Regions from separate parts of the Enterobacter cloacae complex sp. HYC003_NIDB genome, predicted to be linked through region 1. Evidence: riboswitches for the same ligand, from Rfam matches in the RefSeq annotation. Region 1 holds a riboswitch; each other region holds the start of a gene.
What was found. A riboswitch is a leader RNA that binds a small molecule or an ion and turns the genes downstream of it on or off. The one in region 1 is predicted to bind thiamine pyrophosphate.
Positions count from the first base shown of each region.

Region 2: another riboswitch for thiamine pyrophosphate. It lies ahead of thiB (thiamine ABC transporter substrate binding subunit); the one in region 1 lies ahead of thiC (phosphomethylpyrimidine synthase ThiC).
Region 3: another riboswitch for thiamine pyrophosphate. It lies ahead of thiM (hydroxyethylthiazole kinase); the one in region 1 lies ahead of thiC (phosphomethylpyrimidine synthase ThiC).

Region 1 covers NZ_CP114220.1:4,563,852-4,573,978, forward strand. Annotated here, with positions in the region: gene hupA (nucleoid-associated protein HU-alpha) at 1-234, opposite strand, end outside; gene O1722_RS21835 (YjaG family protein) at 421-1,011, opposite strand; gene nfi (deoxyribonuclease V) at 1,053-1,724, opposite strand; gene hemE (uroporphyrinogen decarboxylase) at 1,734-2,798, opposite strand; gene nudC (NAD(+) diphosphatase) at 2,837-3,610, opposite strand; gene O1722_RS21855 (Rsd/AlgQ family anti-sigma factor) at 3,706-4,203, shown strand; TPP riboswitch at 4,258-4,367, shown strand; gene thiC (phosphomethylpyrimidine synthase ThiC) at 4,447-6,342, shown strand; gene thiE (thiamine phosphate synthase) at 6,342-6,983, shown strand; gene thiF (thiazole biosynthesis adenylyltransferase ThiF) at 6,970-7,725, shown strand; gene thiS (sulfur carrier protein ThiS) at 7,709-7,909, shown strand; gene thiG (thiazole synthase) at 7,911-8,678, shown strand; gene thiH (2-iminoacetate synthase ThiH) at 8,678-9,805, shown strand.
Region 2 covers NZ_CP114220.1:4,071,509-4,081,635, reverse strand. Annotated here, with positions in the region: gene thiQ (thiamine ABC transporter ATP-binding protein ThiQ) at 1-491, opposite strand, end outside; gene thiP (thiamine/thiamine pyrophosphate ABC transporter permease ThiP) at 475-2,085, opposite strand; gene thiB (thiamine ABC transporter substrate binding subunit) at 2,061-3,044, opposite strand; TPP riboswitch at 3,076-3,176, opposite strand; gene sgrR (HTH-type transcriptional regulator SgrR) at 3,213-4,868, opposite strand; gene sgrT (glucose uptake inhibitor SgrT) at 4,957-5,109, shown strand; gene O1722_RS19530 (sugar efflux transporter) at 5,231-6,409, shown strand; gene O1722_RS19525 (Hok/Gef family protein) at 6,626-6,778, shown strand; gene leuD (3-isopropylmalate dehydratase small subunit) at 6,870-7,475, opposite strand; gene leuC (3-isopropylmalate dehydratase large subunit) at 7,486-8,886, opposite strand; gene leuB (3-isopropylmalate dehydrogenase) at 8,889-9,980, opposite strand; gene leuA (2-isopropylmalate synthase) at 9,980-10,127, opposite strand, start outside.
Region 3 covers NZ_CP114220.1:1,659,868-1,669,994, forward strand. Annotated here, with positions in the region: gene O1722_RS07845 (polysaccharide biosynthesis tyrosine autokinase) at 1-1,349, shown strand, start outside; gene O1722_RS07850 (pyridoxal phosphate-dependent decarboxylase family protein) at 1,394-2,860, opposite strand; gene O1722_RS07855 (diaminobutyrate--2-oxoglutarate transaminase) at 2,879-4,255, opposite strand; gene O1722_RS07860 (hypothetical protein) at 4,567-5,004, opposite strand; gene O1722_RS07865 (hypothetical protein) at 5,013-5,237, opposite strand; gene O1722_RS07870 (YadA C-terminal domain-containing protein) at 5,434-6,552, opposite strand; TPP riboswitch at 7,300-7,396, shown strand; gene thiM (hydroxyethylthiazole kinase) at 7,432-8,202, shown strand; gene thiD (bifunctional hydroxymethylpyrimidine kinase/phosphomethylpyrimidine kinase) at 8,199-8,999, shown strand; gene O1722_RS07885 (GntR family transcriptional regulator) at 9,042-9,788, shown strand; gene O1722_RS07890 (PfkB family carbohydrate kinase) at 9,762-10,127, opposite strand, start outside.

The DNA of each region.
Region 1 (10,127 bases):
TGCCGGCACGTTAGCTGCGGCGATTTTGATTTCTTTACCGGTCTGCGGGTTGCGGCCAGTACGCTCAGCGCGGTGGTTCACTTTGAAGGTACCGAAACCAACCAGTTGTACAGCATCGCCTTCTTTCAGAGACTCAGTAATAGCAGCCAGGGTAGATTCCAGAGCAGCTTTAGCCTGCACTTTAGACAGATCAGCCTTGTCCGCAATTACATCAATCAGTTGAGTCTTGTTCATAAGTTATCCTTTCAATGTGTTTATCGCTTGCTAAGCATCGAGTGCGACGAAAATGCCAAAAAAGCACTCTCCTGCATACACGCACCGATAGCCACTTTTTTTCGCCCCCCAAATGTAGACCAGACGGGGGGCGAAAGGGAAGAGTCGAGGAGTGACAAAACAGGCGTTAAATCACGTTTTGTTGTCTCATTGGTTAAAAATTATACCAATATTGCTCTCACCAGCCTCGCGAAGGTCCGCGCGAAGCCCTTTGATCAGCTCAATATCACGTTCTTCACACTCCGCCAGCAGACGGAAAATTTCCCACTGAATATCCCATTCCTGTTCAACCGCCGGGTTAGCACGCAGCTCCTCGTCGGTCATTTCACGGCCTTCCTGGGTCATTTCCAGCATCGCAACGGTGGTAATGGATGCCTTACTGACTTCAATGGCGTGTTCCAGGGTTTCACCGCTCAGACGGGAGTGGATCAGCTCGCTCAACGCCACACAGGCATCAATGGCCGGGTAGACGCCATACAGGTCGAAATCATCCGCAGCCGGAATAGCCTCTTCCAGCTTTTCGAGCTGAGAGTCAAAATTTACCTTCGCATCTTTGACCGTCAGCGTCTCCCAGATTAAATCCAGGATACGACGATAAATCTGGCCTTCGCCAAACGCCGTCTGCTTGCAGAACGCGGCATAGTTGGGATACATGCGCTCGCACAGGCAAGCCATAAACGTCACGTGCTGCCAGCTTTCCAGCTTCTCAAGGCGCAGATGAATCGGGTTTTGTAACATGATGATGTCTCGAATCGAAAATTAGCCGCAGTTTACCTGAATCACGGCTGAATTTCCTGCCAACGAATGAATGCCGGACGTGAAGAGGCCACGGCGTCAGCCCAGCGGGTTGGCTCAGGTAAACGGTAGCCCTTCATACAGCGTTGCACCCACGCCAGTGCGCTATCCATGCTGACCCGATGCCCGGTGGCGATAAACAACGGGTTGCAGCGCGCTTTACTGCGCCAGACCCACGCCAGCTGCTCGCCTTTATGGATAAGCGGCGCCAGTGCGCCCGGTTCGGCAGAGAGCGGCTCAAACGCGCCGCACAGGCGTTTTTTCGCTACGCCGATGGTCGGCACGTCCACCAGCAGACCAAAGTGGCTGGCGACGCCTAAGCGACGCGGATGGGAGATACCATGCCCATCAACAAACAGTAGATCGGGTTTTTGCGAGAGTTGCTCCCACGCGGCCAGCAGCGCGGGATATTCGCGGAAGGAGAGAAAGCCGGGGATATAGGGCATGGTGGTGGCGATACGCGCCACTTTGTACTCCACCAGCTCCAGCGAAGGGTATTTCAGCACCACCATCGCCGCTCGCGTCACTTCACCACCCTGCTCAAATCCGACGTCCGCCCCGCCAATGTACCGCGGAGGGTCCGTATCCAGACGATCCTCGCGGATCACTGATGAAGCCAGTTCGATTTGCTGAGCGCGTAGCGACGCGAGATCCATAACCACTCCTTACTTATGATACTGGGCAGAAAGCCGATGCACCGCCTCCACAAATACGCCAGCGTGTTCTGGCGGTACATCCTGATGAATACCGTGACCGAGGTTGAAGACGTGGCCTTCGCCCTGGCCGAAACCAGACAGTATAGTCGACACTTCTTCTTCGATACGGGCAGGCTGCGCATAGAGCATGGACGGATCCATGTTGCCCTGGAGCGCCACTTTGTCCCCCACGCGACGGCGCGCATCGGCAATATCGGTGGTCCAGTCGAGGCCCAGCGCGTCGCAGCCGGTGGCCGCCATCGCTTCCAGCCACTGACCGCCGCCTTTGGTAAACAGCGTCACCGGCACGCGACGGCCTTCGTTTTCACGCAGCAGGCCATCGACAATTTTGTGCATGTAGTACAGGGAGAACTGCTGATAATCACGTCCGGTCAGCACGCCGCCCCAGGTGTCGAAAATCATCACCGACTGCGCGCCCGCTTTAATCTGCGCGTTGAGATAGAGCGTGACGCTCTTCGCCAGCTTGTCGAGGAGGGCATGCAGGGCCAGCGGCTCGGCGTACATCATCTTTTTGATGACGGTAAAGGCTTTGCTGCTGCCGCCTTCCACCATGTAGGTGGCCAGCGTCCACGGACTACCGGAGAAGCCAATCAGCGGCACGTCGCCTTTCAGTTCGCGGCGAATGGTGCGCACGGCGTTCATCACATAGCCCAGCTCGCCTTCAGGATCGGGGATCGGCAGCTTATCAACGTCGGCTTTGCTTTTGATCGGAGAGGTAAAACGCGGCCCTTCTCCGGTTTCGAAATAGAGCCCAAGGCCCATCGCATCCGGAATGGTGAGAATGTCCGAAAAAAGAATGGCGGCATCGAGCGGGAAGCGGCGCAGCGGCTGGAGCGTCACTTCACAGGCCAGCTCGGCGTTTTTGCACAGCGACATAAAATCGCCTGCCTGCGCGCGCGTGGCTTTGTACTCTGGCAGATAGCGTCCCGCCTGGCGCATCATCCACACCGGGGTGACATCAACGGGCTGGCGCAGCAGCGCACGCAGATAACGATCGTTCTTCAGTTCGGTCATTTTGCAGTTCCTTATTGCGTCAGGCCGTCAGTGTAACACTACTCATACTCGGCCCGACACATTGCCACGGTATCTTCTATCAGGCGACGCGCCACCGTTCCCGGTGGGGGCAGCAGCGGTAAATCGTCGTAGCGATACCAGTTCGCCTCCAGCAGCTCTTTCTGATCGATAACAATCTCGCCGCTGTCGTATTCCGCCATAAACGCGGTCATCAGGGACATCGGGAACGGCCACGGCTGCGACGTCACATAGCGCAGGTTTTTCACCTTAATGCCGCTCTCCTCCATCACCTCGCGCGCCACCGCCTGTTCCAGCGTTTCGCCGACTTCCACGAACCCGGCGAGGACAGTGTGAATGCCGTTGCGATGGCGGGTATGCTGCGCCAGCAGGATGGAATCATCACGGCGGATGGCGACAATGATGCACGGTGCGATTTGCGGGTAGTAGCGTTCACGGCAGTGGCCGCAGAGCATTGCCCACTCGGTTTTGCTCGGGTGCATGGTGTGGCCGCAGTAGCCGCAGTATTTGTGCGAGCGGTAAAACTCCGCCAGCTGCACGCCGCGCCCCGCCAGCTGGAACAGGCCGACATCCCGATCCAACACCTGACGGACGGATCCCATATCCTGACGACGAGCCTGTTGGATCAACCATACCGGATCGCCCTGCCACTCGCCGATCCGCAGCGCCGGTTGGCCGACGAGATCGAAGATGTCTGCCGCACCGTAGGGTATCTCCCCACCGGGCAGCCATAATTTTTGTTCGTGACTGACGATCCACCAACCCAGATCTGATTTTTCAATAATACGATCCATATCTATTGCACTACCTTCGCTTCACTGACATGTTGTTAGCATTATGGTTACATTTTGGATAAGCAGATCCCATTCTAAACCTTATGGAGTCGACCATGTTAAACCAGCTGGAAAGCCTGACTGAGCGCGTTGGAGGAAGTAACACCCTGGTGGATCGCTGGCTACATGTGCGCAAGCATCTACTCGTGGCGTATTACAATCTGGTTGGTCTTAAGCCTGGCAAAGAATCCTTTATGCGGCTGAATGAAAAAGCGCTGGACGACTTCTGTCAGAGCCTGGTCGACTACCTCTCCGACGGCCATTTCAACCTTTATGAACGCATTATCCGCGAAATGGAAGGGACAACGCCGTATTTAGCGGCCAGCAAACTCTGTCCGCTGCTGGAAGCCAACACCCAGCAGATCATGGACTACTACGATTCCACGCTAGAGAACGCTATCGATCACGATAACTATCTTGAGTTTCAGCAGGCGCTTTCCGACCTTGGCGAAGCGCTGGAAGAGCGATTCACGCTGGAAGACAAGCTCATCGCCCTCGTGCTGGACAACAACCTGAATATCAGCACCAGCGATAACGTTGCGCGTCCTGCTTGAGTTCTTAATCGTTAACGAGTAATTTACAACCATTCGCCCCTCTCACGAGGGGGATTTTTCTTGTCGGAGTGCCCAGTGTGAAAGCACGGGCTGAGACCGTTAATTCGGGATCCGCGGAACCTGATCAGGTTAATACCTGCGAAGGGAACAAGAGTCACACTGCTGTTGTATCGCCCCTGAGGCGATCTTCTCTTGCTTCATCCGTCGTCTGACAAGCCATGTCCTTCACATCTGGAATGAGCTATGTCTACTGCAAAACTGACCCGCCGCGAACAGCGCGAACACGCCCAACGCTTCATCGACACCCTGGAAGGCACCGCTTTCCCGAACTCGAAACGCATCTACATTTCCGGCTCACAGGCTGATATCCGCGTGCCGATGCGCGAAATCCAGCTCAGCCCGACGCTTATCGGCGGCAGCAAAGAAAACCCGCAGTTTGAAGACAACGAAGCCGTGCCGGTATACGACACCTCCGGCCCGTACGGCGACCCTTCTGTTGCTATCAACGTACAGCAGGGTCTGGCAAAACTGCGCCAGCCGTGGATTGACGCCCGTAACGACTGCGAAGAACTGAGCGTGCGCAGCTCGGCGTATACCAACGCGCGCCTGGCCGACGACGGTCTGGACGAGCTGCGCTTTACCGGCCTGCTGACGCCGAAACGCGCTAAAGCGGGCAAATGCGTCACCCAGCTGCACTACGCGCGCCAGGGTATCGTCACGCCGGAGATGGAGTTCATCGCCATCCGCGAAAACATGGGCCGCGAGCGCATCCGCAGCGAAGTGCTGCGCCACCAGCATCCTGGTGAAGGGTTTGGCGCTCGCCTGCCGGAAAACATCACGCCGGAATTTGTGCGTGACGAAGTGGCCGCCGGGCGCGCCATTATCCCCGCCAACATCAACCACCCGGAATCCGAGCCGATGATTATCGGCCGCAACTTCCTGGTGAAGGTCAACGCCAACATCGGCAACTCAGCGGTGACGTCATCCATCGAAGAAGAGGTGGAAAAGCTGGTCTGGTCGACGCGCTGGGGCGCGGACACGGTGATGGACCTTTCCACGGGCCGCTATATTCACGAAACCCGCGAGTGGATCCTGCGTAACAGCCCGGTGCCGATTGGCACCGTCCCGATTTATCAGGCGCTGGAGAAGGTCAACGGCATCGCCGAAAACCTCACCTGGGAAGCGTTCCGCGACACGCTGCTGGAGCAGGCCGAGCAGGGCGTGGACTACTTCACCATCCACGCGGGCGTGCTGCTGCGCTACGTGCCGATGACGGCGAAACGTCTGACCGGTATCGTCTCACGCGGCGGTTCGATTATGGCTAAATGGTGCCTTTCCCATCATCAGGAAAACTTCCTCTACGAACACTTCCGCGAAATCTGCGAAATTTGCGCCGCGTACGACGTCTCCCTGTCGCTGGGCGACGGCCTGCGTCCTGGCTCCATCCGCGATGCTAACGACGAGGCGCAGTTTGCCGAGCTGCACACGCTGGGCGAGCTGACCAAAATCGCCTGGGAGTACGACGTGCAGGTGATGATTGAAGGCCCGGGCCATGTGCCGATGCAGATGATCCGTCGCAACATGACCGAAGAGCTGGAGCACTGCCACGAAGCACCGTTCTACACCCTGGGGCCGTTGACCACCGATATTGCGCCGGGCTACGACCACTTCACGTCAGGCATTGGCGCGGCGATGATCGGCTGGTTCGGCTGCGCCATGCTCTGCTACGTGACGCCGAAAGAGCACCTCGGGCTGCCAAACAAAGAGGACGTGAAGCAGGGGCTGATCACCTACAAGATTGCCGCCCACGCAGCGGATCTGGCGAAAGGCCATCCGGGCGCGCAAATTCGCGACAACGCCATGTCCAAAGCACGCTTTGAATTCCGCTGGGAAGACCAGTTTAACCTGGCCCTCGATCCGTTCACCGCCCGCGCCTATCACGACGAAACCCTGCCGCAGGAATCGGGCAAAGTTGCGCACTTCTGCTCCATGTGCGGACCTAAATTCTGCTCGATGAAAATCAGCCAGGAAGTACGCGATTACGCCGCCGCGCAGACCATTGAAGTCGGCATGGCGGACATGTCGGAAACCTTCCGCGCGAAAGGCGGCGAAATCTACCTCAAAAAAGAGGAGGCATAATGTACCAGCCTGATTTCCCCCCTGTCCCCTTCCGCTTAGGGCTTTACCCGGTGGTGGACAGCGTGGCGTGGATCGCCCGCCTGCTGGAAGCTGGCGTTCGCACCCTCCAGCTACGCATCAAGGATAAACGCGATGAAGAGGTGGAGGCCGACGTGATCGCCGCTATCGCGCTGGGACGTCGCTACCACGCCCGCCTGTTTATCAACGACTACTGGCGGCTGGCGGTTAAACACCAGGCGTACGGCGTGCATCTGGGACAGGAAGATCTGGAAACGACCGATCTCAACGCGATCCGTGACGCCGGTCTGCGGCTGGGCGTTTCTACCCACGATGATATGGAGATCGACGTGGCGCTGGCGGCCCGCCCCTCTTATATCGCGCTCGGGCACGTTTTCCCGACGCAAACCAAACAGATGCCGTCCGCTCCACAGGGTTTGACGCAGCTGGCGGCCCACGTTAAGCGCCTTGCCGATTACCCCACCGTCGCCATCGGCGGGATCAGCCTTGAACGTGCGCCCGCGGTGCTGGAGACCGGCGTCGGCAGTATCGCCGTCGTCAGCGCTATCACCCAGGCGGCAGACTGGCAGGCCGCCACCGCGCAGCTTTTACAACTGGCAGGAGCAGGTGATGAAAGATCGTGATTTTATGCGTTACAGCCGCCAGATCCTGCTGGAGGATATCGCCATCGAGGGGCAGCAAAAGCTGCTCGCCAGCCGGGTACTGATTGTCGGTCTGGGCGGATTAGGCACCCCCGCCGCGCTGTATCTGGCCGGCGCGGGCGTGGGCACGCTGGTGCTGGCCGATGACGACGAGGTACATCTCAGCAATCTGCAACGGCAAATTCTCTTTACGACAGAAGATATCAACCAGCCTAAAGCGCACGTTACGCGCCAGCGGCTGAACCAGCTTAACCCCGATATCGAACTGGTCGCACTCCAGACGCGGCTGAGCGGGGAAGATCTGCAACGCGAAGTGGCCCTTGCCGACGTGGTGCTGGACTGTACGGACAATATGGCGACACGTCAGGCCATCAACGCGGCCTGTGTTGCGCAGAACACGCCGCTGATCACCGCCAGCGCGGTCGGTTTCGGTGGGCAAATAATGGTGCTTACGCCGCCGTGGGCACAGGGCTGCTACCGCTGCCTGTGGCCGGACGAGGCTGAACCGGAGCGTAACTGCCGCACGGCAGGCATTCTGGGCCCGGTGGTGGGCGTGATGGGTACTCTTCAGGCGCTGGAGACCATCAAGTTGCTCAGCGGCATGGAGACAGAACGCAACACGCTGCGGCTGTTCGACGCCCGCTCCAGCGGCTGGCGTCATCTGGCGTTAAACCGTGCCAGCCACTGCCCGGTATGCGGAGGCCGCAATGCGCATTCTGTTTAACGATGAGCCGATGACGTGCGACGACGATCTCACCGTTGCCGCCCTGCTCGACACGCTGCGCCAGCTGAAGCCGGGAACGGCGCTGGCGCTCAATCAACAGATCCTGCCGCGCGAGCGGTGGGAACATCAGCAGGTCAATGAAGGCGACCAGATCCTGCTGTTTCAGGTTATCGCAGGGGGCTAAGATGTTACGTATTGCCGACAAAGTCTTTGATTCACATCTGTTTACCGGAACCGGAAAATTCGCCTCCCCGCAGCTGATGGTGGATGCCATTCGTGAAAGCGGCAGCCAGCTGGTGACGCTGGCGATGAAGCGCGTGGATTTGCGTCAGCACAACGATGCCATACTTGCGCCGTTACTGGAGGCAGGCGTGACGCTCTTACCGAATACCTCCGGTGCGAAAACGGCCGAGGAAGCAATTTTCGCTGCGCAACTGGCGCGGGAAGCGCTCGGCACCCGCTGGCTGAAGCTGGAAATTCACCCGGACGCCCGCTGGCTGTTGCCCGATCCGATCGAAACCCTGAAAGCGGCAGAGAAGCTGGTGCAGCAGGGATTCACCGTTCTGCCCTACTGTGGTGCCGACCCCGTGCTCTGTAAGCGTCTGGAAGAGGTCGGCTGCGCGGCCGTAATGCCGCTGGGCGCCCCCATTGGCTCCAACCAGGGGCTGGAGACCCGCGCGATGCTGGAAATCATTATTGAGCAGGCGACCGTGCCGGTGGTGGTGGATGCGGGCATCGGCGTACCCAGTCACGCCGCGCAGGCGCTGGAGATGGGGGCCGATGCGGTGCTGGTCAATACCGCGATTGCGGTGGCCGACGACCCGGTGATGATGGCGCGTGCGTTCCGCCTTGCCGTGGAGTCCGGTCTGCTGGCTCGGCAGTCCGGCCCCGGCTCGCGCAGTGTTCAGGCGCAGGCCACCAGCCCGCTGACCGATTTTCTGGAGGCGCTCTGATGGCTACCTTTACCGATCGCTGGCGTCAGCTTAACTGGGACGATATTGCCTTACGCATCAACAGTAAAACCTCTGCGGACGTAGAGCGGGCATTAACAGCCAAACATTTGACGCGCGAGGATTTGATGGCCCTGCTTTCTCCGGCAGCCTGCGCGTACCTTGAACCGATGGCCCAGCGCGCGCAACGCCTCACCCGCCAGCGCTTTGGCAACACGGTGAGCTTTTACGTGCCGCTCTATCTTTCTAACCTGTGCGCCAACGATTGCACCTACTGTGGTTTCTCCATGAGCAACCGTATTAAGCGTAAAACGCTGGATGAGCATGAGATCGCCCGCGAGTGTGCGGCTATTCGTGAGATGGGTTTTGAACATCTCCTGCTGGTGACGGGTGAACATCAGGGCAAAGTGGGGATGGACTATTTTCGCCAGCATCTTCCGGCCATCCGCCGCGAATTTGCCTCGTTGCAAATGGAAGTGCAGCCTCTGTCGCAGGAGGAATATGCAGAGCTGAAAACCCTCGGGCTGGACGGCGTAATGGTTTATCAGGAAACCTACCATGAGGCGACCTATGCCCGGCATCACCTGAAAGGGAAGAAGCAGGATTTCATCTTCCGGCTGGAAACACCGGACAGGCTGGGGCGCGCCGGTATCGATAAAATTGGGCTGGGCGCGCTTATCGGTCTGTCCGACAGCTGGCGGGTGGACTGCTATATGGTGGCGGAGCATCTGCTGTGGCTACAGCAGCAGTACTGGCAAAGCCGCTATTCCATCTCTTTCCCGCGGCTGCGTCCCTGTACGGGAGGCGTTGAACCCGCCTCGCTGATGGATGAGCGCCAGCTGGTGCAAACCCTGTGTGCATTTCGCCTGTTCGCGCCGGAAGTGGAATTGTCGCTCTCCACGCGTGAATCCCCCGCGTTTCGCGATCGCGCGATCCCGCTGGCGATCAATAACGTCAGCGCCTTTTCCAAAACGCAGCCGGGCGGTTACGCGGACGATCACCCGGAACTGGAACAGTTTGCACCGCACGACGGCCGACGGCCCGAAGCGGTGGCGGAAGCCCTGACTGCACAGGGGCTACAGCCGGTGTGGAAAGACTGGGATAGCTGGCTGGGAAGAGCCTCGCATTAGCGCTGAAACTGTCTGCAAAAATGCGAAAAGGTTACGAGGCGGCTCGTAAGATCATAACCGGGCGATTGAGGCGATCTGCCCGGTTTTCTTATGCTTAACCACGTCAGCAACGGACGCTGACCAGGGTGAAAATGCTTCTTCCTCGTTTCGCCCTGCCCTCCGCCTCTTAAACAAAATTCAATTGATACAATAAATACGTCGTTTCTTATCTACGCTTAAGATAAATCATCTCGTCGGTAATCGCCTTCTGTATAATTTACTACCAGCAACCGGACAGCGACTATGCTGAGGGTATCGACAGACGCAACGCGTCTACCATCTG
Region 2 (10,127 bases), 490 kb from region 1:
AGGGCCGGGTCGAGCGCCGAAAAGGGTTCGTCGAGCAGCAGCAGCGGCTGCTTGCGCACCAGACAGCGTGCCAGCGCCACGCGCTGGCGCTGGCCGCCGGAAAGCTCACCCGGTAGTCTGTTGATAAACGCAGCCAGGCCCATTTGTTCGGCGATCGCCTCCAGCGTCTGACGCTGCGCAACACTGAGTTTTAACCCCGGATCCATACCCAGCGCGATGTTCTGCCACACCGTAAGATGATTGAACAGATTATTTTCCTGGAACAGCATCGACACCGGGCGCGTAGCCGGCGGAGCGTAGGTATATTCGCCATTATCAATGACGATCGACCCGCTGGCAGGCTGCAAAAAACCGGCAATCAGATTGAGCAGAGTACTTTTTCCGGCCCCGCTAGGGCCAAGCACTGCGATTCGCTCTCCCTGACGAACGGAGAGGGTAAAACGCATTGGCAGGTGCTCATAAAGCCAGGTTACATCAGTCAGTTTTAACATCACGCCCCGGAAGTTTTTCGATAACGGTAAATAACGCAAAGCACAGCAGCAACAGGAGCAGCGCCGTGACGGCGCCGTCCTGGCTACGATAGGAGCCAATTTGCTGATAAAGCCAGAACGGCAGCGTGCGGAAATCCTCGTTGCCAAAGAGGGCCACAACGCCAAAATCGCCAATCGACAGCACGCAGGCAAACGCCAGCGCCTGAGCCAGCGGACGCTTTAGCGCGCGCAGTTCGACCACCTTCAGACGCTGCCAGCCCTGCATGCCCAGCGACTGACACAGCAAACTGTAGCGGCTGTTGACGTCGCGCATCGGGTTTTCCAGCACCTTGAGCGCGTAAGGGATAGCCATCAGCGCGTTGGTAAAAATGACGATGCCGTCGGCGCTTTCCGGCAGGCCGATGGTGCTGTTGAACAGTAAAAAGAATCCGGTCGCCAGCACAATACCCGGCATCGCCAGGATCAGCATACCCGTCAGTTCCAGCGCGTGTCCGGCTTTACGGGCATGACGCGCGTACAGCTCGCGGCTGCTCCAGAGCAGCATCATGGTCAGGATCACGCACAGCAGCCCGGCTGCCAGCGCGATGCGCAATGAGATCCACGTCGCCTGCCACAGGACAGGCTGTTGCAGTACCGACAACACATTGCGATTCAGGCCATCAACGATAACGGCCAGCAGCGGGGGCAGCAGAAGCAGGAGGGCCAGCGCGATCAGCATAAAATCCGCGACGCGGCTGTGCAGGCTGTCCTGCGGATCGCGCCAGCCTGTCAAGTGATTGCTGCCTGTGGGGATCGCTTTACTCAGCCGCTGGCTGAGTAACACCAGCGCCAGGCAGCAGACCATCTGCACCATCGCCAGCAGCGCGGCGCGGCCCGGATCGTAGTCGTAACTTAAGGCCTGATAGATCGCCAGCTCAATGGTGGTGGCCTGCGGCCCGCCGCCGAGAGAAAGCACGGTCGCGAAGCTGGCGAAGCAGAGCATAAAGATTAGCGCGGCCACCGGGGCAATCTGGCGTCGCAGCCACGGCCATTCGACAAAGCGGAAGAACGACCAGCCGCGCATGCCAAGCTGGGCGGCAATCTGACGCTGCTCTCCGGGAATGTTTTCCAGCGCCTGTAAAAAGAGACGCGTCGCCATCGGCATATTGAAAAAAATATGCGCCAGCAGAATGCCTTTCAGGCCGTAAGGGGAGAAGGTCCATTCCAGACCAAGCAGGTTGAAGAGGGATGCCAGCCAGCCCTGCCGACCGTAGACGCTCAGAATACCGAACACCGCCACCAGCACGGGCAGGATCAGCGTCATCGCGCACAGCCGCAGCAGGGCAAGCCTGCCGGGGAAACGTCTGCGATAGAGGGCGCGTGCAAGGAAAATGGCCGGGATCGTCGACAGCAGCGCGGAGAGAAACGCCTGCCAGAAGGAGAAACGGATGACGTGCCAGAGATAGCTGTCGTGCCAGAGGGCGAGCAGATCGCTCTCTGGCGCGTTAAACCACAGCGCAAGGAATGCACCCAGACTGACGACCACCATCAGTATGGCGGCGAGCAGCCCGGGAACTAACCAGCCGGGGATCAGCGGCTGACGGCGCGTTGCCATTCACTAATCCATGCGGCGCGCTGGGCGGCAACCTGCTGCGGCGTAAATTCCAGTGAGGTTTGCGGCTTGTTTAGCTGCTCAAAGCCTGCCGGCAGCGCAACGTCAGTGACCGGGTACATCCAGTTTCCTGTCGGAATAGCATTCTGGAATGCCGGGGAGACCATAAATTTCAGGAATTTTTCGGCAAGCTCCGGCTGTTTGCTCGCGGCGGTGCGGGCGGCCACTTCCACCTGCAAATAATGCCCTTCAGCAAAGTTCGCGGCGGCGTAGTTATCCTTCTTCTCGGCGATAATGTGGTAGGCCGGAGAGGTAGTGTAGCTCAGCACCAGATCGCTTTCGCCTTTCAGGAACAGGCCGTAGGCTTCGCTCCAGCCTTTGGTGACGGTAACGGTTTTCGCGGCCAGCTTCTGCCACGCTTCCGGCGTTTTATCCCCGTAGACTTTCTGCATCCACAATAGCAGCCCCAGACCCGGGGTGCTGGTACGCGGATCTTCATAAATTACGCGCCATTTCTGGTCACTTTCGACCAGCTCTTTCAGGCTTTTGGGCGGATTCTTCAGCTTGTTTTTATCGTAGACAAACGCAAAGTAGCCGTAATCAAAGGGAACGAAGGTGTCGTTTTTCCAGCCGCCCGGTACGTTGACGGCATCTGACGCCACACCGCTTTTGGCGAACAGTCTGGTTTGGGTGGCGGCTTCCAGCAGGTTGTTATCCAGCCCGAGCACCACGTCGGCTTTGCTGTTTTTGCCTTCCATGCGCAGACGGTTGAGCAGCGAGACGCCATCTTCCAGCGCCACGAATTTCAGCTCGCAGTTGCAGTCGGCTTCAAAGGCTTTTTTTACCACCGGGCCGGGGCCCCAGTCGGCGGAGAAGGAGTCGTAGGTGTAGACCGTCAGAACGGGCTTAGCAAAAACAGGCAGCGCAAACAGCGCCAGCAGAGGAAGAACGTTTTTTAACACTTTGCACCTCAGGGTTGAGTGGCAAAGGATTTTGAGAGACAGCCTCAAATCCCTTCGCCGGCGTTATCCGGATCAGGTTCGACGGGTATTATCTCAGCGCACATCAGTGATGCAGCACCCCGTTGAGAACGGCGCTATTGTAATGATTTGGTGAATATTACGAAAGCGTTATGGCTCCGGCGGCGCAAACCAGGCGGATTTAAAATCAAACCAGCCGAGGGTATTCATCCGCAGGCCGCGCATGCTGCGCTGCCCCTGGATCAGCAGCCAGTGGTGAATCAGCGGTACGATCGTCTGCCCGGTCAGTAATTCCTGACACCAGGCGGCCAGATCCATTTCTCCCGCCCGCCACCGCGCGGCGTCCTGCTGCCAGTCCCGGTTGATACAGTGCTGAATCAGGGGCACCTCGTACAGGTGAGAAAAGAGCGAGAAATCAAGCGGCAGCGTAAAGTTTGCGCTGTTGAGCCAGATATCGCTGATGACGTCTCCGCGATGCCATTCATCATAATCGACTTCCTGAATCGCCAGCGTCACGCCTTCGGCTGCCAGCAGCGTGCTCATGATCCTCGCCAGAAAACGGTGCTCAATGTGATCGCGATAGTAGCTGAGGGTGATGATCTCCAGTCCGGCAGGCTTTTCACTGCGGACGGGCTGCGCATGGTGCCAGCGTGGGAGCAGGCCATAGGCCGGGAACCACCAGGTCTGGTATTGCTCCTCTGCGTGATAAATCAGGTTAGCGGGCGCCAGAATATGGCTTATCCACCTGCGGACGTCGTGGTTTGCCCCGCGATGGCTGCGGCCATCAAAGAGCAGGTAGTAGCAGCCCTCCTCCAGGCGGCTTTCGAACGCCTTTTCACCGGCTGTTGGCCCTTCCAGGGTCAGGCCTGCGCTCAGCTCTTCGTTGAGATCCGGTAACACCCAGACGTTCACTTCGTCGATCAACGCCCTATAGCCAAAGTAATCATCAAAGGCGCGGATCTTCAGTTGATTACTGTTGTTCCGTGAAACGGAGTAGGGGCCCGTACCAATCGGCTGGCTGGAAAAATTGTTCAGGGATCGCCACTCGGCAGGCAGGATCATTGATGGCACGTAGCCCAGAAGCCACGGAAGCCATTTGTCCGGCTGCGAAAGCTCAATATCCAGCGTCCAGGCCGTTGGGGAGTGGATCCGCGTGATATGCGAATAGAGCGGCAGCGTGCGGGCGCGCTCTAAAGAGGCGATAACGTCGCGCATCTCCAGCTCGCGTCCATGGTGGAAATGAATGCCGGGGCGTAGAAAGAAGCGCCAGTGCAGCGGAGACACCTGTTGCCAGTGATGGGCAATATCCGCTTCCAGTTCCCCGTTTTCCTCATTTATCCGCGTCAGGCCGCTGAAAATCTGCCGGGCCATGTGGGTTTCAGAGCGACGTAACGCCGTACCGGGCAACAGATTTTTCATTGGGCGGTAGTAAAGTACCCGCAGAATGTGGCGTCCCTGACGAAAGCTGCGTCCCAGATGCGAGACCAGCATCTGGCGCACGGCGGCTTTGTCGCCCACCAGCTGGACCAGCTGATCGATGCGGTCCTGCTCCAGCAGATCCTCCGCTCGCTGTTGCTGTAACGCCAGGCCGGTATAAAGGAAAGTCAGGCGCGAACGCTTGCCGCGTCCGGCTTCGGCCTCCCAGTTTAGCCAGCCCTGCTGCTGCATGGTATTAAGGAGCGTGCGCATATGACGCCGGGAGCAGTTGAGGAGCTCGGCCAGCTCGTTCAGCGTGGTCTCCTGCGATTGCCCCTCGCAGCACTGCCAGAGGCGGATAAATTGTTGTTGCAGACGACCGGAAGGCATAAAAGGGGAACTCCTGACAAAAAATCAGCAATTTATTAATCCCTATATTAAGCCAATAATCCTTTTCGATGAAGCGAGGAGGTAAATTATGAAGAGGTCTACCGCACGTCAGTTTTATCAGCACTATTTTTCAGCGACAAAGGGAGTGTCCTGGCTGGCCCGCCAGTGCGCAGAGCAGCGGCTGAGAATACTGGAAGATCTGATGCAGTGGGACGTTACGAAACCGACCTCTTCTCGCTAACTCGCCTCGATCATGTGTGACTGAGTATTGGTGCTAATCACCTGCCAGCAAAATGTTTTTTGCTGGCTTTTTTCGTTTACTATTTCACCCAATTTCGATTCGCTTTCATAAGGACTTGCGCATGCTCTGGTTGATGACGATGGGGCGACGCCTGAATGGCGTGTACGCCGCTTTTATGCTGGTGGCCTTCATGATGGGCGTGGCCGGCGCGCTACAGGCGCCGACGTTGAGCCTGTTTCTCAGCCGCGAGGTGGGGGCGCAGCCGTTTTGGGTGGGTCTGTTCTACACCGTCAACGCCATTGCCGGGATCCTCGTCAGCCTGTGGCTGGCGAAACGATCCGACAGCCAGGGCGATCGCCGTAAGCTGATCCTCTTTTGTTGCGCCATGGCCGTGGGCAACGCGCTGCTGTTTGCCTTCAACCGCCATTACCTGACGCTCATTACCTGCGGCGTGCTGCTGGCCTCTCTGGCGAACACCGCGATGCCGCAACTGTTCGCCCTGGCCCGGGAGTACGCCGACAGCTCGGCGAGGGAAGTGGTGATGTTCAGCTCGGTGATGCGTGCGCAGCTCTCTCTCGCGTGGGTCATCGGTCCGCCGCTGGCGTTTATGCTGGCGCTGAACTACGGCTTCACCACCATGTTTTCCATCGCGGCGGGGATTTTTGTCATCAGCCTGGCGCTGATAGCCTTTGCGCTGCCATCGGTGGCGCGCGTAGAGCAGGTGACGGACAAGCCCATCACGCAGGTGAGCGGCTGGCAGGATAAAAACGTCCGCATGTTGTTTATCGCCTCCACGCTGATGTGGACCTGCAACACCATGTACATTATTGATATGCCGCTGTGGATCAGCAGCGATCTGGGACTGCCCGACAAGCTGGCGGGTATTCTGATGGGCACCGCTGCCGGGCTGGAGATCCCGGCGATGATTCTGGCGGGTTACTACGTCAAACGTTTCGGAAAGCGTCGGATGATGGTCGTCGCCGTGGCGGCCGGGGTACTGTTCTACGCGGGGCTGAACCTGTTCCATTCGCGTGAAGCCTTGCTGGCGTTACAGCTGTTTAACGCGGTATTTATCGGCATCGTTGCCGGGATAGGCATGCTCTGGTTCCAGGATTTAATGCCGGGGCGCGCAGGCTCCGCGACCACGCTGTTTACCAACAGTATCTCTACCGGCGTGATTCTGGCAGGGGTAATTCAGGGGGCGCTGTCGCAAAGCTATGGGCATGCATCCGTGTACTGGGTGATCGCAGCGATTTCGCTTGTCACGCTGATACTGACGTGCCGGGTAAAAGACGTTTGATTCTGGAAGGCGGCTTCACGAAATGAAACGATTTTCTGACAGGCGCCGAGAAGGCGCATAGAGTGCGTGGCGGGTGCTTGAGGCTGTTTGCCTCAGGCTTTCGCAAGAGGCAAACAGTGGAGAGTCCCACATCAAAAAACTGATGGGGAGACAAACTTCACAACGATCATTGCGAGGTTAGTCTCTTCATTGCCGAAAAGCAATAAGGAGGCTGGAATGCCAAAACGTACTCTGCTGTTAGGTTTGTTTCTGATCTGTACGACGCTGTTGATCTTCACCTGGATGGTGCGCGACTCGCTGTGTGAGCTGCACTTCAGACAGGAGAAAACAGAGCTGGCGGCAGTGTTGGCTTACGAAGCAAAACGTTAGCAGTATTGGCGGGGAGTTTTCCCCGCCTCTCCAGAGTGGTTGAGCCTCAACGCACCCTTATCAATGGCCCGCGCCCTGCGGGCCATTGCCTTTAACCCATAAACGCAGGCTGTTTTTTCTCGTAAGCGGAGATAGCCTCTTCGTGTTGCAGCGTCAGGCCAATGCTATCCAGACCGTTCAGCATGCAGTGGCGGCGGAACGCATCAATGCTGAAGCTGTAGATCTTATCCCCTGCTTTCACCACTTCCGCTTCCAGATCCACCTCAAACGAAATCCCCGGATTCGCCTGCACCAGCGCAAACAGTTCATCGACCTGTTCGTCACTCAGCGTCACCGGCAGCAGCTGGTTGTTGAAGCTGTTGCCGTAGAAGATATCCGCGAAGCTCGGGGCGATAACCACCTTAAAGCCGTAGTCGGTTAATGCCCAGGGCGCATGTTCACGCGACGATCCGCAGCCAAAGTTTTCCCGCGCCAGCAGAATGGAAGCCCCTTTGTATTCCGGAAAGTTCAGGACGAATTCCGGGTTCGGCACTTCGCCTTTATCGTCGAGGAAACGCCAGTCGTTGAACAGATGCGCACCAAAACCCGTGCGCGTCACTTTCTGCAAAAACTGCTTAGGAATGATCGCGTCAGTATCGACGTTAGCGGCGTCCAGAGGGACAACCCGGCCCGTATGTTGGGTAAATTTCTCTGCCATGATTGTCTCCTTATTTCAGGCTGCGAATATCGGCGAAATGACCGGTGACTGCCGCAGCGGCGGCCATTGCCGGGCTGACCAGGTGGGTGCGCCCACCGCGGCCCTGACGGCCTTCAAAGTTACGGTTGCTGGTGGAGGCACAGCGGTCGCCCGGATTCAGGCGGTCGTTGTTCATGGCCAGACACATGGAGCAGCCGGGCAGGCGCCACTCGAAGCCTGCTTCAATAAAGATCTTATCCAGACCCTCCGCTTCCGCCTGGGCTTTCACCGGCCCGGAGCCCGGCACAACCAGCGCCTGCACGCCCGGCGCCACTTTGCGGCCTTTAGCAATTTCTGCCGCTGCGCGTAAATCTTCAATACGGGAGTTGGTACAGGAGCCGATGAACACTTTATCAATGCTCACGTCGGTCAACGGCACGCCGGGCTTCAGCCCCATATAGGCCAGCGCTTTTTCCGCACTGGCACGTTCGACCGGATCGGCAAAGGAGGCCAGGTCAGGAATGCTGTCGTTGACGGAAATCACCTGGCCCGGGTTGGTGCCCCAGGTGACCTGCGGGGCGATCTCTTCCGCCTGTAACGTCACAACGGTATCAAAAATTGCCCCCTCGTCCGTTTTCAGGGTTTTCCAGTACGCTACCGCGTCGTCAAAATTCTGACCTTTCGGCGCATGCAGACGCCCCTTCACATAGTTGAAAGTGGTTTCGTCTGGGGCCACCAGGCCTGCTTTGGCGCCCATCTCAATGGCCATGTTGCACAGGGTCATACGACCTTCCATGCTCAGCGCCTGGATAGCGTCGCCGCAGAATTCCACGACGTGACCGGTGCCGCCTGCGCTGCCGGTTTTGCCGATAATCGCCAGCACGATATCTTTCGCGGTGATACCCGGCGCGGCTTTACCCTTCACTTCAATCTTCATGGTTTTGGCGCGGCCCTGCTTCAGGGTCTGCGTCGCCAGAACGTGTTCAACTTCAGAGGTCCCAATCCCGAACGCCAGGGCGCCAAATGCGCCGTGCGTCGCGGTGTGGGAGTCGCCGCAGACGATGGTCATGCCCGGCAGAGTAATACCCTGCTCAGGCCCCATTACGTGGACGATACCCTGATAGGGGTGGTTCAGATCGTACAGCTCCACGCCAAACTCGTTACAGTTCTTAATCAGCTCCTGCATCTGGATACGCGCCATCTCGCCAGATGCATTGATGTCTTTGGTCTGGGTGGAAACGTTGTGATCCATCGTGGCAAAGGTTTTACCCGGCTGACGCACCGGGCGCTTATGCGCGCGCAGGCCGTCAAATGCCTGAGGAGAGGTCACTTCGTGTACCAGATGACGGTCGATGTACAACAGTGGGGTTTCGTTTGGTGCTTCGTAAACAACGTGCGCATCAAACAACTTCTCATATAACGTCTTAGCCATGATTACACCCCTTCAGCGACATAGCGGGCAATGATGTCGCCCATTTCATCGGTACTGACTGCCGCCGTGCCGCGTGCTAAATCACCGGTACGGACGCCTTCTTCTAATGCCCGGTTAATGGCGTTTTCAATTGCGGTTGCTGCATCGCCTGCATCCAGGCTGTAGCGCAGCAGCAGAGCCAGGGAGAGGATCTGCGCAATCGGGTTGGCGATGTTTTTACCTGCGATATCCGGCGCGGAGCCGCCCGCCGGTTCGTACAGGCCAAAGCCTTCTTCGTTCAGGCTGGCCGAGGGCAGCATGCCCATGGAGCCGGTGATCATGGCGCACTCATCCGAGAGAATATCGCCGAACAGGTTGGAGCACAGCAGCACGTCAAACTGGGACGGATCTTTGATCAGCTGCATCGTTGCGTTGTCGATATACATATGTGACAGCTCAACGTCCGGGTACTGCCTGGCAACTTCACTGACGATTTCGCGCCACAAAATAGACGACTGGAGCACGTTCGCTTTATCAATAGAGGTCACTTTACGGCGGCGTTTGCGCGCTGACTCAAACGCGATATGCGCGATACGTTCAATTTCAAAACGGTGATAGACCTCGGTATCAAACGCTTTCTCATGCTGACCGCTGCCTTCGCGGCCTTTTGGCTGCCCGAAGTAGATCCCGCCGGTCAGCTCACGCACGCAGAGAATGTCGAAACCGTTGGCGGCGATATCGGCGCGCAGCGGGCAAAACTCTTCCAGCCCCGGGTACAGCTTCGCCGGACGCAGGTTGCTGAACAGTTTGAAGTGTTTACGCAGCGGCAGCAGCGCGCCGCGCTCTGGCTGCTCTGCTGGAGGCAAATGTTCCCACTTAGGGCCACCCACGGAACCAAACAGCACGGCATCGGCATTTTCGCAGCCTTCTACAGTCCCTTTCGGCAGTGGCGTACCGTGGTTATCAATCGCAATACCGCCCACGTCGTAGTGGCTGGTGGTAATTTTCATCGCAAAACGCGAACGTACGGCTTCCAGTACTTTCAGCGCCTGTGCCATCACTTCCGGACCAATACCGTCGCCCGGCAACACAGCAATATGGTAATTCTTCGACATTACACGGTTTCCTTGTTGTTCTCTTTATTCTGAGCTTTGCGTTGCAACTCTTTTTCGACTTCGGCGGCGCGCCAGATGTTGTTCAGGACATGCACCATCGCTTTCGCGGAGGATTCAACGATATCTGTCGCCAGACCCACACCGTGG
Region 3 (10,127 bases), 2.0 Mb from region 1:
TTGATCAGGCAGAAGCGCGGCTGAATGCCTACCGGGCGCAGCGAGACTCGGTGGACCTGTCTCTGGAGGCAAAATCTGTCCTGGATCAGGTTGTTAACGTTGAGAATCAGCTAAATGAGCTGACGTTCCGGGAGGCAGAGATCTCCCAGCTCTTTAAAAAGAGTCACCCTACCTATCGTGCATTGCATGAAAAGAGACAGACCCTTGAGCGGGAACGGGAGCGTCTCAATAACCGTGTGTCAGCTATGCCCTCCACGCAGCAGGAGATTTTACGCCTGAGCCGCGATGTTGAGTTGGGTCGCACGATTTATTTACAGCTATTGACGCGCCAGCAGGAGCTGAATATTTCCCGCTCCAGCGCTGTCGGGAACGTGAGGATCATTGATGAGGCCGTTACGCTGCCGGACCCGATAAAGCCGCGTAAAACGTTAATCATCGTTCTTGGCGCGCTGTTCGGGCTAATGCTCTCAATGGGGACCGTGGTGGTACGTCAGGCGTTCAAACGTGGGATCACGCTTTCCGAACAGCTGGAAGCGCAGGGGATGCCGGTTCTGGCTACGTTGCCACGTTCACAGTGGCTGTGGAGTAAAACGCAGTTGCGCAGAAAAAATCCGTTTTCTCGTCGCTGGAAACACAAAACCTCGGATGTGCCTTTCCTGCCCGTCGATCGCCCTGCTGATATGTTTGTTGAAGCGGTGCGCGGGCTGCGGACCAGTCTGCATTTCACCATGATGGAGGCTGAGAACCGCATTGTGATGATTTCTGGCCCCACGCAGGACTGCGGAAAAACGCTGGTGGCGACGAATCTGGCGGCCATCGCCGGGCAGAGCGGTCAGCGGGTGCTGTTTATTGATGCGGATATGCGCCAGGGCTATGTTCATAATATTTTTGGTCTGGAGAACCGCCACGGATTGTCCTGCCTGCTCGAAGGGAAACGCGACTTAGCGGAGGTCATTCAGCATGCTGAAAAAGGGGGAATTGACGTCATCACCTGCGGCCCGGAACCCCTGCGCCCGTTAGAATTGCTGTTAAGCGAACGATTCCTTTCCGTCATGTCCTGGGTTAACGAGCAATATGACATCGTCATCATTGATACACCGCCGGTCCTGGCCGTCACCGATGCCGCGCTGGTCGCCAGAGCAGCCGGAACAACGCTAATGGTTGCCCGTTTCGATAAAACCAGCGTGAAAGAGATGGAGAATACCGTTAAACGGTTACAGCACGTCGGCGTGAAGGTCAGCGGCACAATCCTCAACGATATTGTTAAATCCGCAGCGCTGTATTACAGCTCGGGGTACAGCCAGTATGAATACGGTTATGCTTCGAGGAAAAAAGGGGAAAGGCGTTAGCGCGGGAAAAACAATCCCTCTCCCGGGTGGGAGAGGGATAAGTATTACTTCGCCATCACTTCCTGCGCGGTACGCTCAACCAGAGACAGCAGGATTTTTACGTCCTCCAGCGTCACGGTTGGGTTCAGCAGGGTCAGCTTCAGGCAGGTGATACCGTTATGCTCGGTCACACCGACGTTTGCACGGCCAGACTCCAGCAGCGCATCGCCAATTTTCTGGTTCAGCAGGGCAATACCGGCGTCATCCATCTGCGCCTGCGGACGGAATCGGAACAGCACGCTTGCCAGCTGGGGTTGCATCACCAGTTCCAGAGCAGACTGCTCTTTCACGTAAGCCGCAACCTGCTGTGCCAGCGTCACGCCGTGATCGATGATTGCCGCGTATTGCTCCTGACCCAGCGCTTCCAGGCTCATCCACAGTTTCAGCGCGTCGAAACGGCGCGTGGTTTGCAGAGATTTGGAGACCAGGTTAGGTACACCCGCTTCTTCATCGAACTCAGAGTTCAGATAGGCCGCCTGATAGCGCATCAGTTCATAGTGACGCGCTTCTTTCAGCAGGAACGCACCGCAGCTGATGGTCTGGAAGAACTGCTTGTGGAAGTCCAGGGTGACGGAATCCACGAGCTCGATACCGTCCAGGTAGTGACGATACTGCTCAGACATCAGCAGCGCGCCGCCCCAGGCCGCATCAACGTGCACCCAGATATTCTGTTTCGCAGCCAGCTCAGCAATAGCACGCAGCGGATCGATAGCACCCGCATCGGTCGTACCGGCCGTGGCCACAATCGCCAGGATCTGCTCGCCGTTCGCGTTGCACTGTTCGATTTTCGCCGCCAGATCGGTGAGATCCATGCGGGAGAATTCGTCAGTTTTCACCTGCACCACGGACTGGTAGCCCAGACCCATCAGCGCCATGTTTTTCTGCACGGAGAAGTGGGCATTTTCCGAACACAGCACGCGGATCTTACGCAGATCGCCTGTCAGACCGTCCTGCTGAACCGAGTGGCCCTGACGCGCAAAGAACGCGTCACGCGCCAGCATCAGCCCCATCAGGTTACTCTGGGTGCCGCCGCTGGTGAAGACGCCTGCGTCGCCAGCCTGATAACCCACGCGGGTACGCAGCCATTCGATCAGTTTGATCTCAATGATGGTTGCGGACGGGCTTTGATCCCAGGAGTCCATACTCTGGTTACTGGCGTTGATCAGCACTTCCGCCGCCTGGCTAACCACCAGGCTTGGGCAGTGCAGGTGCGCCACGCACTGCGGGTGATGAACGGACAAACTGTCTTTCAGGAAGAACTCCACGGCGCGTTCGATCGCCGCTTCGTTGCCCAGCCCTTTCGGGTTGAAATCCAGCTTAATACGGTCGCGCAGCTCTGCGACCGTTTTGCCCTGGTACATCTCAGGCTGTTTCAGCCACTGCATCACAGCCTGAGTGCTTTGTTCAATCGCCTGCTGGTAAGCTTCAATGCTCTGCGCAGAGGAGAACAAAATTGGGTTTGAATCAGACATCGTATTCAACAACTCCTGTTATGCCGGGCTAACGCCCGCAGCAAGCAGTGCCTGCTCGAATTTATCCAGGAAGACTTTCAGCTCGTCATCGCTGATAAGCAGAGAAGGCAGCAGACGCAGAACGATACCGTTACGGCCGCCACGCTCCAGAATCAGGCCGGCTTCGAAGCATTTCTTCTGGATCAGTGCAGACAGCTCGCCATCGCCCGGGAAGCAACCCATGTGATCGGCGGCTTCATGTGGCTTAACGATTTCAATACCGATCATCATGCCCAGACCGCGAACGTGGCCGATCACCGGATAGCGTTTCGCCATCTCTTTCAGCTGGCCTTTCAGCCATTCGCCCTGTGCGGCTACTTTGCCCGCGATGTTCTGGTCTTTCAGGATCTTCAGCGTGGTCAGACCGGTAGCCATCGCCAGCTGGTTGCCGCGGAAAGTACCGGTATGGTGACCTGGCGCCCATGCATCGAACTGCTTTTTGATACCGAGCACGGCCAGCGGCAGACCGCCACCGACTGCTTTAGACATCACGATGATGTCTGGCTCAATGCCAGCGTGTTCGAAGGCAAAGAATTTACCGGTACGGGCAAAGCCAGCCTGGACTTCGTCGAGGATCAGCAGGATACCGTGTTCCTGAGTGACTTTACGGATGCGCTGCAACCACTCAACAGGCGCCGGGTTCACGCCACCTTCACCCTGAACGGCTTCGAGGATCACCGCGGCAGGTTTACGCACGCCGCTTTCGACGTCGTTAATCAGATTTTCGAAGTAGTAGGTCAGCGCCTTCACGCCCGCTTCACCACCGATACCCAGTGGGCAACGATACTCGTGTGGGTAAGGCATGAACTGGACTTCTGGCATCATACCGTCAACCGCTTCTTTCGGAGACAGGTTGCCGGTGACGGACAGTGCGCCGTGGGTCATACCGTGGTAACCACCAGAGAAACTGATGATACCGCTACGACCGGTCACTTTTTTCGCCAGCTTCAGCGCCGCTTCAACGGCATCAGCCCCGGACGGGCCAGTGAATTGCAGGCAGTACTCTTTGCCCTGACCAGGCAACAGAGAGAGCAGGTATTCTGAAAACGCGTCTTTCAACGGCGTGGTCAGATCCAGGGTATGTAACGGCAAGCCGCTGGTAATGACATTTTGGATGCTTTTCAGCACATCAGGATGATTGTGTCCAAGCGCGAGGGTGCCTGCGCCTGCTAAACAGTCAAGGTATTCTTTATTATCTGCATCGGTGATCCACACGCCTTCTGCTTTCGTAATCGCTAAAGGCAATTTGCGCGGATAACTCCTGACGTTAGATTCAAATTCGGCCTGACGGGCCAGATAGGTTTCGTTGCTTTTGTGGGCATCTACGGTGTCAATACGGACTTTATCCGTCATCATATCACTCCTACAACCGCCGCTTCGTTATGAGCAACGATTGAATAAAAAGTTAAAAAACAGATGGGGCCTGAAAAAAACGCCGCCAATATAGAGCCTTTTGTCACCGGGCTCAATGGTTAATTTGCTTACTGTTTTGTGACACAGGGCACAGGGCAGGGAAGATCGCCGTTTGTATGGGGGAGATTGCACTTTATGCTAAATAAAAACAGCAGCTTACGTATGATTTATCCGCATTGTAAAATCAGACAAAAGAGTGTGACAAATCGTGCGATTGTCAGGTGAAAAGGAGGCAGTGAGCCTCCTTACGCTGTTTATTTCTGGCTAACGCGTAAAATACCGTGTTCACGTCCCTTCGTTTTATTCCACGACGCGTCCGTAATACCGTTTTCATCCAGGCTTAGCGATATCACAAAACCATTACCACGGATCTCATAGAAATTCGCATTCAGACGTTTAACGCTGGCTTTTTTGCCGTTTACGGTGGCGCTAAAGAAGCCGTTAGAAAGCGTGGCGTTAACCGTATCCGACGAGAACGAGGCTTCACGCAGGGGATCGTGAACGGATGTCGTTGGTTCGTGTTGTGCCGCATTTTCCGCTTTGGTTTTGCTGATATCGCAAGAGCCATCGCCAGCGCTAATTTGCGTGCATCCCGAACGCTCTAATTGCGCGCGATAATGGGCGTTTATGGCGTGCGCAGGCGTCACCACCACAGAGAAAAGTAACGCCAACAGCGTAAATTTAGTTTTCATAAATACCCTTAATTATGGTGGTGATGTTTTTGATTAGCGTCCGCCGCACGAGCGGCATTTGCATATGCAGCAGAGAGTGACGCATTGTTGATGCCTTGTTGCCTTTGTTGTTCAGAAAGATAGCAGGTATCGTAACTGACCCCTTTCGCAGTGCAATTTGCGATGCGTTGCTCAGGCGAGACACAACCTGTAAGCACGGCAGTACTTATGACTAATATCATTAATTTTTTCATTTTATCGCCTTAAAAACGACACAAATAATAAGAAACGTACATCATGCCGATCCAGATCCCGATTGAAATGAGCATCACGTACAGGGCAGCTGAAATAAAAATATGTTTGAGCATGTTCTGTTTAATGAATAAAAGTGTGACGTCGAATAGTTGTTAAGTTATACAAGTAATATTATAGAGGTTTTAGGCTTTTGATTTAAAAGCCAATACCGATGCCTGCACCCATAGCAAGATCGCTGTTTGTAGAATCACTTATACCAGCCTTGATTACAGCGTGTTCACCTGCATGGAAAGATGCTCCTGCGCTGATAGCTTGCTCATTCTTAAATGACCCCACACCGGCGGAGAACATTACAGATTGCTCTTTCTCTACTTGTGGCATGGAAGCGAGAGCGATAGCAGAGGCAACGCCGCTACGCGCTTCTTTCTTGTTCTCGTCAACTTCATTTTGCAGGCTTTTGAATTGAGCATTGCTTGAAGATTGTGCTTGGGCAAAAACATGTTGAGTGGCTTTCAGGTCAGCAGCTTGTGCCGCTGTTTGAGTATTGAGTAATTTAATTTTGTTGATAGTAGCTGTATCAACTTCTTTCTTCGTGATGATTGTTGTTACACCGTTTTTACCGTCTTTACCATCAGCACCATCTTTACCATCATTGCCTTTAGCTCCGGGTTTACCTTCAGCCCCGATAGCACCTGCTACACCCTGAATCCCTTGAGCACCTGCATCACCTTTTGCACCTTCTTTACCATCAATACCATCTTTCGGCACTGGTGCATTCTCAAGTGCAGTGATACGGGTATCGTTAATACTAATTAACCCGCTATTGATACGTGTTTGATCTGCCACGACAGCAATATTTTTTGCATTGTTGTCTGCGGTGATTTGAGCATTTCCAGCAGCAGCTAACGCAGTATGAGCGGTGCTATCAGCATCATTAGCGCTGATTTGAGCGGTAGTAATGCCGGTGCTTAACAAAGTTTTGTTAGCTTGCAGATCTGCATTGATGTTATTCACATTAGTAATCGTCTGGTTCAGTAATGACGTATTACCCGCTACGTTAGTATTAGTGGAATCAATTGAGGATTGCAGTTTTTCGCGATCGCCTTGCAGGTTGTAAATCTGGATAGCCTGGCGATTATTATCACTCTCAACAACATCTAAATCATATACACGGTTATCTGTACCATTAAGGTGAAAACCTGAAGCAGGGTTATTTTGATCATACAGAACAGCAGACGCAGCATTAGCATTATCAACGATACTGGCAAACAGAGTACCAATGACAGCGATTACTGCTTTGTTGAAGAATTTCATTTAAAAGGCTCACATCATTAGAAAGAAAAAATCACATTAGCGTTATGGCTTACGTTTGGTTGTGCAGAGCAAAACGGGTAAGTTTAAGTATTTAAGGGTTTTTGTATTTATTTAATTTCATTGCTGAACTATAGTTATTTTGCACCTAAAAATATTGATTTAAATCAAGATTTATTTGAATGATTAAAAGTGGATAAGGTACGTGTGTTTTATTTTTTTTCTATTAAAAACAAAAGGTTGCTGATGATTGTTTTAGTCTCTATATTTAACTTGATGATAAAAATGAAATTTTATTTCAATTTGATTTTAATGTTCTTTAAATGTACTCGTTTGTTAGTTTTGGGATATGATTTCATTTGAAAGCATTAGTGTGTGAAACTGAAAGTTTACATTGAATCAGTAAGTTTTGAGGTGGAAAAAAACCAGAAAAGTATCAGGAGAACGTAACGTAAGTTTTAAATGGGAGGGTGTTGGAAAAGCTGGGCGTCTGGTGTGCAGAATGATGATCAGGCGAAGGGTTCTCTTTTTCATAATTGTTGAGATAGTTGCTGTCAGTATTATGTGGCTATATATGTTGTACCTGGTGAGATTCAGAACAGGGGAGTTAAAGAAGACATTCTTTATATAGTTTGCGGATTTCAGGTGTAATACCTGCTTTGATAAAACGAAACATCTTGCGCCCTGCCTATGGCCACGGTTACACTAAGTACCTACATATTCTTTTTATGTAACTGATTGTATTGTAATTTATTTGACTCGGGGTGCCCTTCTTTGTGAAGGCTGAGAAATACCCGTATTACCTGATCTGGATAATGCCAGCGTAGGGAAGTCAGATGCCTACCCGGTCATCGCTTCTTCACGCACGGCAGGAGCGAAACCATGCAGCCTGACCTGCTCGACTCACACGTTTTACATCAATTCCGAACCCGTTCCCCGCTCACGCACTGTATGACCAACGATGTCGTGCAGACCTTCACCGCCAACGTTTTGCTCGCGCTGGGTGCTTCCCCGGCAATGGTGATCGAAGCCGAGGAAGCGGAACAGTTTGCCGCGCTTGCCGATGCTCTGCTCATCAACGTGGGTACACTCACCGCGCCGCGCGCCCAGTCGATGCGTCGGGCCATTGAGAGCGCGGTAGCCGCGGGTACGCCCTGGGTTCTGGATCCGGTTGCGGTTGGCGCGCTGGCGTACCGCACCCGATTTTGCCAGCAAATATTGTCCCTTAAACCTGCGGCCATTCGTGGAAACGCCTCCGAAATCCTCGCCCTTGCCGGAATGAGTGCGGGCGGGCGCGGGGTTGATTCCACCGATACGGCGGCGAGCGCGTTGACCGCTGCGCAGACGCTCGCCCGTCAGACCCATGCCGTTGTGGTCGTCACAGGAGAAGTGGATCACATCACTGATGGTCAGCGAACCCGTACGGTCGCGGGCGGCGACCCGCTGATGACCCGCGTGGTGGGAACAGGCTGTGCGCTCTCGGCGGTCGTCGCCGCCTGCTGTTCGCTGCCTGGCGACAGGCTTGATAATGCGACGGCAGCCTGCGGCTTTATGAAGCGCGCAGGGTCAGCTGCACTGACTCACAGCCGGGGCCCCGGCAGCTTTGCCCCGGCGTTTCTGGATGCGCTTTACGCGCTGGAGGAGCTGGTATGACACGCATTAATGCCTTGACTATTGCGGGAACCGATCCCAGCGGCGGAGCGGGGATCCAGGCAGACCTGAAAACCTTCTCTGCGCTCGGCGCTTACGGATGCTCGGTTATCACCGCGCTGGTGGCGCAAAACACGCGCGGTGTACAGTCGGTATATCGTATTGAGCCGGATTTTGTCGCCGCACAGCTGGATTCGGTATTCAGCGATGTACGCATCGACACCACCAAAATCGGCATGCTTGCAGAGGCGGACATTGTTGAAGCGGTCGCTGAACGTCTCAAACGTTATCAGATAAAAAACGTGGTGCTCGATACCGTGATGCTGGCCAAAAGCGGCGATCCGTTGCTCTCCGCCTCTGCCGTCGACACCCTGCGTAAAAAGCTGCTGCCGCAGGTGGCGCTGATCACGCCAAACCTCCCTGAAGCCGCCGCGCTGCTGGATGCGTCACACGCGCAAAACGAACGTGAGATGAAAGAGCAGGGCAATGCGCTGCTGGCGATGGGATGCAGCGCGGTGCTGATGAAAGGCGGTCATCTTGATGATGCAGAAAGCCCGGACTGGCTCTTCACCCGCGATGGCGCTCAACGTTTCACCGCCCCGCGGGTACAGACCAAAAACACCCACGGCACGGGATGTACGCTCTCGGCGGCGCTGGCGGCGCTGCGTCCCCGAAACGCGAACTGGGCGGATACGGTGCAGGAGGCGAAGATCTGGCTCTCGTGCGCGCTGGCAAAAGCCGATTCTCTGGAAGTGGGTCACGGTATTGGGCCGGTTCACCATTTTCATGCATGGTGGTAAGCCGTATACTGGCATAAAACCTTATGCCAGAGAAAAACAGAGATGGAACAAGCGCATACCCGGTTAATTGCTCAACTCAAGGAACGAATTGCCGCACCGGACAACACGCCGTTGTACCTGAAATTTGCCGAAACGGTTAAAAACGCGGTACGCAGCGGCGTGCTCGCGCACGGTAATATTTTGCCGGGCGAGCGCGATCTGAGCCAGCTGGCCGGTGTGTCGCGCATTACGGTGCGTAAAGCGATGCAGGCGCTGGAAGAGGCCGGCGTCGTCACCCGCGCGCGTGGATACGGTACGCAAATCAACAATATCTTTGAATATTCGCTAAAAGAGGCGCGCGGGTTTTCTCAGCAGGTGGTGCTGCGGGGCAAAACGCCCAACACGCTGTGGGTTAATAAACGCGTCGTGAAATGTCCGGAGGAGATCGCCCGTCACCTTTCCCTTGCGCCGGACAGCGATGTATTTCTGCTTAAGCGCATCCGCTACGTGGATGACGATGCGGTATCAATAGAGGAGTCCTGGGTACCGGTAGGATTAATCCCCAATCCGGACGACATCGGCGTCTCGCTTTACGATTACTTCCGCAGCCAGAATATCTTTCCGCAGCGCACCCGTTCCCGCGTCAGCGCCCGGATGCCGGACAGCGAGTTTCAGGCGCATATCAAGATGGACGATAAGATACCGGTGCTGGTGATCAAGCAAGTCGCGCTCGATCAACAGCACCGGCCAATTGAGTACAGCATCAGCTACTGCCGCAGCGACCTATACGTCTTTGTGTGCGAGGAGTAGGGCCTCGCGCGTGGGGGCGCAGTCGCCACCGCGATGGCTGACTACCCAGGCGGCTACGGCATTGCCAAGCTGCACCGCCTCTGGCAGTGACCATCCCGCGGCCAGCCCGGCAAGGGTACCTCCCGCATGGCTGTCACCCGCGCCGATGGTATCGACCACGGTAGCAGGAAACGCCGGAACGTGTCCGGAAGCGTCACCGTCGTACCAGACCGCCCCGTCTTTATCATGGCGTACGATCAGCGCAGCGCCAAACCTCTGCTGCCACCGTGTGCCGAGCTCTTCCACGTTTACGCCAAGCCATTCGGCGGCAAGTTCCGCCTCCTGACGATTGAGCGAGAC